2 regions of the Mesorhizobium sp. WSM4820 genome follow, and region 1 is predicted to be linked to the other one. Evidence: predicted binding sites of a transcription regulator. Region 1 holds the regulator's gene; the other holds the start of a gene.
The links. The regulator PhoB, encoded in region 1, activates phosphate uptake and scavenging genes when phosphate is short. The targets are predictions, from matches to a motif close to TGTCATNNANCTGTCAT.
Positions count from the first base shown of each region.

Region 2: a site for PhoB is predicted at 2,361-2,377, ahead of pstS (phosphate ABC transporter substrate-binding protein PstS). Genes of this name have one in related genera too.

Region 1 is NZ_JBVVQN010000018.1:5,952-12,112, reverse strand. Features, by position in the region: gene pstC (phosphate ABC transporter permease subunit PstC) at 1-125, shown strand, start outside; gene pstA (phosphate ABC transporter permease PstA) at 118-1,731, shown strand; gene pstB (phosphate ABC transporter ATP-binding protein PstB) at 1,744-2,559, shown strand; gene phoU (phosphate signaling complex protein PhoU) at 2,595-3,302, shown strand; gene phoB (phosphate regulon transcriptional regulator PhoB) at 3,319-4,008, shown strand; gene AC0L2R_RS25255 (ROK family protein) at 4,140-5,387, opposite strand; gene xylF (D-xylose ABC transporter substrate-binding protein) at 5,654-6,161, shown strand, end outside.
Region 2 is NZ_JBVVQN010000010.1:156,599-162,759, forward strand. Features, by position in the region: gene AC0L2R_RS17900 (DMT family transporter) at 248-1,120, shown strand; gene AC0L2R_RS17905 (2OG-Fe(II) oxygenase) at 1,298-2,038, shown strand; gene pstS (phosphate ABC transporter substrate-binding protein PstS) at 2,496-3,581, shown strand; gene AC0L2R_RS17915 (Na/Pi cotransporter family protein) at 3,669-5,399, shown strand; gene AC0L2R_RS17920 (pseudouridine synthase) at 5,585-6,161, opposite strand, start outside.

The DNA.
Region 1 (6,161 bases):
AGGAGTTCGACAGCGCCAAGACGCTTGCAGCCTTCGCACTCGGCCTGGTGCTGTTCTGCATTACGCTTACCCTCAACATCGTCGCTTTGCGCGTCGTCCAGAAATACCGAGAGCAATATGACTGATGCGATCTCGTCATTCGGCGCCGTCGGACGGCCGGTCAGCATTCATACCGACGATGCCGCGAAGGCGCGGCTGAAGGGCCGCTACCGCACGGAAACGTGGTTCAAATGGCTCGGCGCCGCGGCTGTCGCGTTGGCCGGCTTGTTCCTTGTGCTGCTCCTGTCGACGATCGTCACTCAGGCGATTCCAGCGCTGCGGCAGAACTATGTGACGCTGCCGATCGATCTTTCAGCGGCCAAGGTCGACCCGGCGAAACTCGATGAAGTGAACTACGACGCCATCGCTCAGGAAGCGCTTACGGCAAAATTTCCGGATGTGACGAGCCGCCAGGACAAGCGCCTGCTGCGCGGGCTGATTTCCACCGGCACAGGCGTGTTCCTGCGCAAGGATATTGCGGCTGATCCGGGGATGCTCGGAGGAACGGTGGACTATGCGGTTCCACTTGACGATTTTGCCGACCTCTATCTCAAGGGTTTGCTTGCCGACGTCGGTTCGGACGAAGCGATTTCGACAAGCGTCACGCCTTCGGGAACCAGCGGCGACATCGATCTGACCTTCGGCGACGATGCCATGCTGGCGCTGGCGCGCGGCCATGGTGCGACCGAGGGCGAAAACGGCATGTTTACGCTGACGAGCGGGGCGTCGTCGCTGCTGGTCGCGTTCAATGGCGGCACGGTCAAGCTGACCTCGCTGTCGCCTGCGGCCAACGGCACGGTGATCGCAAAAGGCACGGTGATCGAGGCGCTGGACAGCACGGCGCCCGCCGCGAGCGGCCAGGCATTCCTGCGCGTCATCGAGACGCCGGAAGCATCGCGAAAGATTTCGGACAAGGTGATCGTCTGGCTCGACACGCTGAAGAGCGCCGGCCTGATCGAAAGCCGGTTCAACTCGATCTTCTTCTTCACCGGCGCAAGCCGCGAGCCGGAATTGGCCGGTGTCTGGGGCGCGGTCGTCGGATCGTTCCTGACCATGATCGTAACCCTCGCCATCGCCTTCCCGATCGGCGTTTCAGCGGCGATCTATCTTGAGGAATTTGCGCCCAAGAACCGGCTGACGACGATGATCGAAGTGAATATCAACAATCTGGCGGCGGTGCCTTCGATCGTCTTCGGCCTGCTTGGACTTGCCGTATTCCTGAATTTCTTCGGCATGCCGCGCTCAGCCCCGGTGGTCGGCGGCATGGTGCTGGCGCTGATGACCTTGCCGATCATCATTATCGCCTCGCGCGCTTCGCTGCGCGCCGTGCCGCCGTCGATCCGCGAGGCGGCGCTTGGCATCGGAGCGTCCAAGGTCCAGACCGTATTCCATCACGTCCTGCCGCTGGCGATGCCGGGCATCATGACCGGCACCATCCTCGGAATGGCGCATGCGCTGGGCGAAACCGCGCCGTTGCTGATGATCGGCATGGTCGCCTTCATCGTCGACATTCCCGGCGGCTTCACCGATCCCGCAACGATCCTGCCGGTGCAGATATTCATGTGGGCGGATTTCCCGGAAGCGGGGTTCCAGCAGAAGACTTCGGCGGCGATTTTGATTTTGCTGGTGTTTTTGGTCATCATGAATGCCATCGCGGTGATACTGCGCAGGCGCTTCGAGCGGCGCTGGTAAGGAGTAGAGGATATGAACATCATGACGGAAGCCGGCGTCGAGCAGAAACTGAGCAGCGCAAGCAACGCCCCTTCGATCAAGATGAAGGGCGAAAAGGTTTCCGTTCACTACGGCGAGAAGCGAGCACTGTTCGACGTCGATCTCGATGTCCGCGAGCATCAGGTGACGGCGTTGATCGGCCCATCGGGCTGCGGCAAGTCGACGTTCCTGCGTTGCCTGAACCGAATGAACGACACCATCGATATCGCGCGGGTGAGCGGCAAGATCACGCTCGACGGCGAGGATGTCTACGACCCGAAAATCGATGTCGTCGAGCTGCGAGCTCGCGTCGGCATGGTGTTCCAGAAGCCGAACCCGTTTCCGAAGTCGATCTACGAAAACGTCGCCTACGGTCCGCGCATTCACGGCCTGGCCAGGACCAAGGCCGAGTTGGACGGCATCGTCGAATCGAGCCTGAAGAAGGCCGGCCTGTTCAACGAGGTCAAGGATCGCCTGCTCGAGTCGGGTACCGGCCTGTCCGGCGGACAGCAGCAGCGCCTGTGCATTGCGCGCGCCATCGCCGTGTCGCCGGAAGTGATCCTGATGGACGAGCCCTGTTCGGCGCTCGATCCGATCGCCACCGCCCGCGTCGAGGAACTGATCGACGAACTGCGCCAGAACTATACGATCGTCATCGTCACCCATTCGATGCAGCAGGCGGCGCGCGTGTCGCAACGCACGGCGATGTTCCATCTCGGCTATCTGGTCGAGGAGGGCGCGACCGACAAGATGTTCACCAACCCCGACGACAAGCGCACCCAGGACTACATCACCGGCCGGTTCGGCTGAGCGGTCCGGCGAATTTCGAACACGAGGACAGCACCATGGGTGAACACACCGTCGCATCTTTCGACGAGGAACTGGAGCACATCGACCGGCTGATCCGCGACATGGACGAGCTCGCCGCCGCAATGGTAGCGGCCTCGATCCGCGCGCTGCTTGCGTCGGACAATGCGATGGCGCAGCGCGTTGTCTCGGACGACGCCATCATGGATGCGCGGCAGCGCGAACTCGATGACAGCGCCATCACGCTGATCGCCAAGCGGCAGCCGATGGCGCAGGATCTGCGCGCCGTGGTTGGCGCAATCCGCATGGCTGGCGATCTCGAGCGCATCGGCGATCTGGCCAAGAACATAGCCAAACGGGTCAGCGCAGTCGGGCAGAGCGCGACGCCGCGTAATCTGTCGCACGGTATTGACGCGATGGCGGATCTCGTTCTTGTGCAGCTGCGCGGCGTGGTCGAGCACTATGTGTCGCGCGATGCCGGCGCGTTGAAGGAACTGCGCGCCGACGACCAGAAGATCGACGTGAAATACACGGCGGTTTTTCGCGAGCTCCTGACCTACATGATGGAGGATCCGCGCAACATCACCGCCTGCACGCACCTTCTGTTCTGCGCCAAGAATCTCGAGCGTATCGGCGATCACGTCACCAACATCGCCGAAAACGCCTACTTTGTCGTGACCGGGCAGCAATTGCCGGCGGATCGCCCGAAGCTCGACGAAACGACGATGTCGGCGCCGGCGACATGACAGGAGTGACCGGCCGATGATCGCGCCGCGCATCATGGTGGTGGAGGATGAAGAGCCGCTGGGCGTCCTCCTCCGTTACAATCTGGAATCCGAAGGCTATCAGGTCGAGGTGGTGACGCGCGGCGACGAGGCCGAAATCCGGCTGCAGGAAAACGTGCCCGATCTTTTGGTGCTCGACTGGATGGTGCCGGCGGTTTCCGGCATCGAGCTTTGCCGGCGGCTTCGGGTGCGCCCCGAAACCGAGCGGCTGCCGATCATCATGCTGACCGCGCGCGGCGAGGAGAGCGACCGGGTGCGCGGCCTTTCGACCGGAGCCGACGACTATCTGGTCAAGCCGTTCTCGACACCGGAATTCATGGCCAGGGTCAAGGCGCTGCTGCGCCGCGCCAAGCCGGAAGTGCTGTCCAGCGTGCTCAAGGTCGGCGACATCATGCTCGATCGTGAATCGCACCGGGTCTATCGCAAGAAGAGCGAGATCCGGCTCGGGCCGACCGAATTCCGGCTGCTCGAATTCATGATGCGGCACCCGGGTCGGGTCTTCTCGCGCAGCCAGTTGCTCGACAATGTCTGGGGCGAGACGATCTACATCGACGAGCGCACTGTGGACGTCCATGTCGGCCGGTTGCGCAAGGCGGTCAACAATGGTCGCATGCCCGATGTCATCCGCACCATCCGCGGCGCCGGCTATGCGATCAGGGAAGACTAGCTGATACCTGCGCTTCCGGCGTACCCCAAAGTACGCTCCGCTCCGGATCTCGGAACCCACCATTCTCGACTCGGCCTGACCTGAATCTCAACACACCCCAAGTCGCGACCCGGGAATCCCTGCCTTCGGATTCAAGCCACGTTCTTTCCGACCGAGCCGGCTCGTGCCTGGATGCTCGGCGCGAAAATCTCCTGATCGACGAAGCTCAGCGCCCGCATGGCGCAGCCTTCGCGGATCAGCGGCAACTCATTCGGCTCGGTGTCGAAGGAAATCGAACCCGAATGCTGGCCGCCGGCGGTCTGGGCGATGGCCTCGCGCAGCGCCGGCTCGATCAGGTCGAAGGCGGCAGCGCTGGCGCCGACCATGGCCACCGGCGCCGGATCGATCAGCGCAAACAGGCTGCCGAGCCCGAAGCCGAGCGCCTCGCCGGCCTTGCGGTAGGCTTCGCGCTCCGGTCCGTCCGTCTCGCGCGCCCGGGCCGCCAGTGCCCGCATCTCGGCGTCGCTGACATCGGCGACCGGCTCTGCGTTCTCGCTCAACAGCCTTGCGTTGCGCCAGATGGCGTAGTTGCCGGCATAAGCCTCGACGCAGCCGCGCCGCCCGCAGCGGCAAAGCGCGCCGCCCGGCCGATGGATCATGTGGCCGAATTCGCCGCCCGAGGAGTGGGTGCCGGTGAACAGCTCGCCCTTCAGCACCAGCCCCATACCGATGCCGTGCGAGAGCAGGATGGCGATGAAATCATCGCGGTAGCGATCCGGGTGGCGCCAGCGCAGCGCCACGGCCATCATGTTGCAGTCGTTCTCCATGATGGCCGGGATGCCGAACTCGCGTTCCAGAATGTCGGCGAAGGCGATGTTCGTCTGCGGCGTGATCGGCGACCACAACATGGCGCGCGCATGGGAATCGGTGATGCCCTGGATTGCCAGCGCGATGCGGGCGACGCTTTGGACATCGAGGTCGGGATCTTCGAGCCGGCGTCGGACGATGGCGACACATTCGCCGATCAGCGCGTCGCGCGACATGGTCAGCGTGTCCAGCCGGCGCTGGTCCTCGGCGACCACTTGTCCGGCATAATCGATGACGGCGACCGACAGGAAATTCAGCGACAACACGACGGCCAACACCGCAGCGGCTTGCGGATTGAGGCTGAGGCCGACCTGCGGCCGGCCGCGTTTCAGCGAAACCGTCTCGCTCGCCTTGCTCTCGGCCAGGATGCCTTCCTGGATCAGGTCGGCAGAGATCGCCGATATGGTCGAATGGCTGAGGCCGGTGGTCGCGGCGATCTCGGTCCGCGACGGCTGGCCTGCCCGGCGCACGGCCGAAATCACCATCGCCCGGTTGCGCCGGCGCAGATCGTCATGACGGATTCCCACCGACATTTTTGTTTCCTCCTCACCGCCGCGGCCGCTCATGAATCGGAAGCCGTCGGTAATGTCCGACAAATACTGGCAGAAGCAGAAGGGGCTGTCATTATTTATTCCGAGCCTCGAAAAAAAGACCGACAGGACGTCAAAATCCATCAGAATTGGTGTTGACAGTGCTTCGGCGTTGGACCAGTATTTTTTCGAGGCTCGAAAAAATAGGAGCCTTTGTGCCGGCCTTCGGGCCAGTTGGTCGCGCCCTACGCGGCGCAGGGAGGAATATCATGAAGAGATTCGCAGCCGCCATTCTGGCGGGGGTCGCCATGTCGCTGACGCTCGCGTCGGCCGCGCAGGCCAAGGATAAGGTCATTGGCGTTTCGTGGTCGAACTTCCAGGAAGAGCGTTGGAAGACCGACGAAGCCGCCATGAAGGCGGCGATCGAGGCCGCCGGCGACAAATATATTTCCGCTGACGCACAGTCCAATCCCGGCAAGCAGCTGACCGACGTCGAGAGCCTGATCTCGCAGGGCGCCAACGCGCTGATCATCCTTGCGCAGGATGCCTCGGCCATCGGTCCGGCGGTGCAGAAGGCGCTGGACGAAGGCATTCCGGTCGTCGGCTATGACCGGCTGATCGAGAACAAGGACGTTTTTTATCTGACCTTTGACAACCAGGAAGTCGGCCGCATGCAGGCCCGCGAAGTGTTCAAGGTGGCGCCGGAAGGCAATTACGTCTTCATCAAGGGCTCGGGCGCCGACCCGAATGCCGATTTCCTATTCGCCGGCTCCATGG
Region 2 (6,161 bases), on a different contig from region 1:
GAATGTCTGATTTTTCCGTTAGCCCTGTTCGGCCGGGAAGAGACGCGCAACGGCGAAACTGCCGATCTCCCCCCTCGTGGGGGAGATGCCAAGTGGGGGCAAAGAGGGCAGGCCAGAGGGGGGCGTGAAGGATCGCGGCCTCATTCCAGCCTGGGTTCCTCGCCACCACAGCTCGATGCCAGCGCGTAGGCGATCCGTAAGCGGGTATCTGCCAGCCTTCCCTCGACATCCAAGCGAGGGGAGGCCGATGTCGAAGCTCCATGCCAACCTTGTTCTTCTGTTTGCCGCAGCTCTGTGGGGCTTCGGCAATATCCCGCAAAAGACTATTCTCGACCATCTCGACCCGTTGAGCGCGGTCGGCATGCGCTGCCTGATCGGCGGGCTTATGGTCCTGCCGCTGATCGCCACTGAACCCCGACAGCCGGCAGGCGGCCTCTATCGCGCCAGCCTGGCAAGGGTAAGCGCGTTGTTTGCGGTCGCGGTCGTTTTTCAGCAGATCGGCTATCTCGGCACGTCAGTGACCAATGCCAGCTTTCTGGTCAGCACGTCGACGGTGATGACGCCGATTGCGGCGCGGCTGCTGATCGGCGAGCGATTGACGACGACCGTTGGGCTCGCCGCCAGCCTGTCGGTGGTCGGCGCGCTGCTCCTGTCCGGCGGCATCGCGAGCTTCAACCGCGGCGATGCGGCGATCATGCTGTCGGCGGTCTGCTTTGCGCTGTGGACGGTCGAACTCGGCCGCCATGCGCAAACCTACGGACGTCCGTTCACCGCCATGGCGACGCAATGCCTTGGCGCGGCGGTGGTCACCCTGCCGTTCGGCCTGTTGCACGGCAATCTGTCGCCTGCCACCGTGATCGACGCCTGGCCGCAATTGCTTGTGCTTGGCGTGTTCTCGACCGCCGTCGGCTTCAGCATCCAGACCGTCGCCCAGCGCTTCACCTCGGCCAGTCACGCGGCGGTGATGCTTAGCGCCGAAAGTGGGTTCGGCGCGTTGGGTGCCGCGCTTTTCATGGGCGAGCGGACGTCGTCGGCAGGCGTGCTCGGCGCGACGATCATGCTCGGCGCCGTCCTCTACCTCGCCACGTCCGGCGGCAAAACTGCCAAAGCCGGCGCCTGAGGAACCCGAACCGGTGCCTCGCTGCAGGCATTGAAATCGCTCGTCAAACAGGCCTGGGCGGGGGGCGCGGGTGACGCTTCGCTCTGTGCAACACCGCTTGGCAGGAAACGGGTGGTTTGCACGCGCCGATTCACCCATCTGATTGCAGAAGCCGATGAAGCCAGAGGAGGCAGAGCCATGACCATACACACGGTTCCAGAAGCAGCGGTCCGATCGGCGGAAGCGCGCGTCGCCGGATATGACTGGCAGGCACTGGCCGAGGAGATGAGCGGCTATGGCTGCGCGGTGATGGAAAAGCTGCTGACACAGCAAGAATGCCGTGAGATCGCCGGGCTCTATCCCGACGAAAGCCATTTCCGCAGCCATGTCCACATGGCGCGGCACGGCTTCGGCAAGGGCGAGTACCGCTACTTCCGCTATCCCTTGCCAGAGCTGATCGGCGGCTTGCGCACCGCACTCTATCCGCGCCTTGCCGCCGTCGCCAACGACTGGAACGAGCGCATGGGCATCGCCCAGCGCTACCCGGACGAACACGCCGCGTTCCTCAAGCAATGCCACGAGCAGGGCCAGACGCGGCCGACGCCGCTCCTGCTCCAGTATGGCCCTGGCGACTTCAACTGCCTGCATCAGGATCTCTACGGCGATCTTGCCTTCCCGCTGCAGGTGGCAATCCTGCTATCGGAACCGGATAAGGATTTCACCGGCGGCGAGTTCGTGCTGACCGAACAGCGCCCGCGCATGCAGAGCCGCGCCGAGGTGGTGCCGCTGCGCCAGGGCGATGCAGTCGCCTTCGCGGTCCACAATCGTCCGGTGCAGGGCAGCAAAGGCAGCTACCGCGTCAATCTCAGGCACGGCGTCAGCCGGCTTCGCTCCGGTCTGCGCCATACCGTCGGCATTATCTTTCACGACGCGAAATAGGGCTGTCCCTGCGTGGAGGCGGCCAGCAACTTCGTGCCAAGGGGATCAGTTGTCGAAGTCGGCGCCGCCCCTCATCGCCCTGCCGGGCACTTCTCCCGTGTGACGGGGAGAAGGGGGCAGTCGCAACCTTGGCGTGCATTCTATAACATCTAAAATTGGCGAAACCATCGATGAGAGCGCCCCTCTCCCCGTCACTATACGGGGAGAGGGTGCCGGCAGGCAGGTGAGGGGCAGCGCAAAGCTGAAGCGATTGGCTGCCGAACAATTCTTCAGGCAACCGCGGCAATCGCGGAAAAATAAAAATCTCGCCCACAAAGATCTTTGTCATCCAATCGTTAACCAAGGTTCATACGGTGAGCGGTGTTGTTTCTCTGCCGGCGTTCGTTCGCCGGGCGGATGACTGTTGATATCTGCCAAGACTGAAAACTAGCTATTTGTTCGCGCGTCGGGGATCGCCATGATGTTTCCAGCAAGCTTTGCGTCACTACGGCGCAAATCGGCGAAGATCAGCGGCGCCATCACGCTTGCTGTTGGCCTGATGATCGGGGCCGCTGCGCAGGCCGAGCCGATCCGCGGCGCCGGATCGACGCTGGCCGCCCCGATCATCGGCAAATGGGCAACGGCCTACGAGAGCGCCCGCGCCGACGGCGGGGACTATGTCTCGCCCGACTGGAAGGTCGACTATGAAATCGTCGGCTCGCTCGCCGGCGTCCTGCGTCTCGATCAGCCGGACATCGACTTTGCCGCGACGGATGCGCCGATCAATGCCGCCGAACTCAAGAAGGCCGGCCGCCAGCAGTTTCCGATCGTGATGGGCGCCATCGCCGTCGTCGTCAATCTCGACGGCATCGGCCCGGGAAGCCTTCGCCTGACGGGGCCGGTGCTGGCCGACATCTATCTGGGCAAGATCCAGTCATGGTCCGATCCCGCGATCAAGGCGGTGAATCCGGATCTGACGCTGCCCGATCTCAGGATCAGCGTTGTTCACCGCAAGGATGGCTCCGGCTCGACCTTTGTCTTCACCGAGTACCTGTCGGCGGTCAGCGGGGAGTGGAAGGCCAAATACGGCGCCAATACACTGATCTCGTGGCCGCTCGGCACTGACGCGGAAGGCACACAGAACCTCATTCAAGCCGTGCACGACACGAAGGGCGCGATCGCCTATGCCGAATCCGGCCAGGCCCAGCGCGCCAGCCTTGCCTTCGCGCTGATCGAGAACAGATCCGGCAAGTTCGTCAAGCCGGAGCCGGAGGGCGTGCAGGCTGCCGCGACATCCATCGACTGGGCGCAAACGACCGACTTCTTCGCTTCGCTGACCGATCGTAACGGCGATGCCGCCTATCCGATCAGCACGGCGGTATTCGCGGGCGTTCAGGTCTCGGGCCGTTCGGAACATCGCTATCGCCGCGTGCACGACCTTTTCCGGCTCGCCTTCGCGCACGGCGCGGATGACGCCGCCGCGCTCGGCTACGTGCCGCTGCCGAAGGCGCTCGTCGCCCGGATCGAGCAATACTGGGCAGGGCAGGGGCCCGTCGCAAACTGAGCGGAAGAACCAGGCTGCTGCTTGGCGCAGCACCTGAACTGAAATTCATATCGCGCCGTGATGGCGGCTTGTTGGGGACTGCGTGACATGGACATCGATATCTTCAAGGACATCCTCGTGCCGGTGATCGGCGGGTTGGGCATCTTCATGCTCGGCCTCGACTTCATGGCCAACGGCATCCAGGCGCTGTCGGTCAACCGGATGCGCGCCTTTCTCGCCAAGGCCGCCGGAACGCCGATCAAGGGCGTGCTGGCGGGAACGCTGATCACCGGTGTCATCCAGTCGTCGACGGCGATGAGCGTCATGGTCGTCGGCCTGGTCAATGCCGGCGTCATTGCCCTTCGACCGGCGATCAGCGTGATCATGGGCGCCAATATCGGCACCACGCTCGGCAACGGGCTCATCGCCCTGCCGCTCGGTCCGCTCGGGCTGATCCTGGCCGGCGTGTTCTCGCTGATCTACTGCTTTGCCAAAAGCGAGAAGGTCAAGAACATAGCGCTTGCCGGCATGGGCTTCGCGCTGATCTTCTATGGCCTCAACCTGATGACCGGCGGCCTGCGCCCGTTGCGCAACCTGCCCGAAGTCATGGCCCTGCTGCAAACGCTGACGGCCGACTCCTACCTCAACCTGCTCAAATGCGTGTTCATCGCCGCCGGCGTGACCGCCATGATCCATTCGTCCTCGGCGACGATCGGCATCGTCATGGGCCTTGGCGCCGCCGGCATTCTCGACTGGACGACAGCCGTCGCCTTCTCGCTCGGCGCCGATCTCGGCACCACGATCACCTCGTGGATGGCTTCGCTCAATCTTTCGAAAAACGCCAAGCGCACCGCTTACGCGCACATCTCGTTCAACATCATCGGCGTGTGCATCACCATCCCGCTGTTCTTCGTCTCCATGCAGGTCCTGGAATGGGCGATGCAGTTCTTCGGCGGCGATCCCGCCATTCCGGTGATCGTCGACGGCAAGGAGACCTTTCCCCTGGTGCCGGTCGCGGTCGGTCTTTACTCGACATTCTTCAACGTCTTCAACACGCTGTTGCTGTTTCCGTTCATCGGGGCGTTCGAGCGGGTTCTGTCGCGTGTCGGTCACACGGATGCCGAGGACACGGAAGATTTCTCGACGCCGCGATTCCTCGACCGCAAGCTGGCCGGCGATTTTGCCAAGGCCGTTCCCGCCGTCCAGCAGGAGACGGCCCGTCATCTGCAAGCCGGCGCCATGTTCCTCGACATCGCCCGTTCGTCGAAGAAGGCGCCGTCGGATCCCGGCGAGCACTATCTCGCAACCGATATCCTCAGCCGCGACATCCGCGCCTACACCGCCGAACTGATGAAGGAGGATTTGCCCTACGACCAGCTCGACCTGATCGCCAGCCTCATCGAGGAAGCCGACTTCACCGCTGCCCTGACAGAATCGATGCATCAGGTGGCGCGCCGCGTGCAGCGCGAAAAATTCAGCAGTCCGGCGCAGGCCATCGTCGACGTTGCGCTGAGCAAGCTCGATGCCTCGCTGCGGCAGATCTTGCCGACTTACGGCATCTCCGACCCGAAGGTGCCGGCCGGCCATGTCAATCTGCCGGAGGTCGAGGAACTGCGTGCCCGCACGCTGGCGCTCGGACCCAATGCCGGCGCCGCCGAACGCGGCACGATCCTGGCGCTGCTCGGGTCGATCGAGCGCGCGGAAATCCTGATCCAGCGCATCGATGCCGAGCGCAAATCGGTCAACCGGCAAAGCGTGCTCGCCCGGGCGTCGGCACGCAAGGAATCCAGGCCGCACGCGCTGGGCGATCCCGGCCTCAGCCCGGTCCCGGCCGAGTAGCGGGGCGCGCGTCCCTTTCCCTTCTCCCCTTGTGGGAGAAGGTGGCCTCGCGAAGCGAGGTCGGATGAGGGGTGTTCCAGCTTGGCAACGACGGCGATCCTTCCAGCACCCCTCAACCGTCTTGGCGCTGCGCGCCAATCCACCTTCTCCCACAAGGGGAGAAGGGAGCGCTTCGGCGCCTTCGCTCAGCCTTGAAACAGCGCCAGTTCTTCGGCCGTGAGGTGGCGGGCCTTGCCCTTGGCGAGGTCGCCGAGCCGCAAGCGGCCGATCGCCACCCGCACCAGACGAAGCACGTCGACATCGTGCGCGCCGAGCAGCCGGCGGATGTGGCGGTTGCGGCCCTCGTCGAGGGTGACTTCCAGCCAGGCGGTGCTGGCGCCGCTGCGCAGGATGTCGATCGACCGCGCCGTCAAATCTTCGCCATCGACCGTGGCGCCGGCGCGCAACCGCGCCAGCAGGGCCGCGTCGGGCAGGGCGCCGATCTGCACATGATAGATCTTGGCGACGTGCGAAGCGGGGTCGAGCAGGCGCTGGGCGAAGCGGGTGTCGTTGGTCATCAAGAGCAGGCCTTCGCTGGCCTTGTCGAGGCGGCCGACCGGCGACACGAAGGGCAGGTCGAGTTCTGCCAGGCAGTCGTAGACGGTGCCGCGGTCCTGCGGGTCGTCGCGGGTGGTGACCAGGCCGCGCGGCTTGTTGATCATCAGATAGACCTTGCGCGAGGCGACGACGCGGCTGCCGTCGACCTCGATGCGGTCGCGGCCG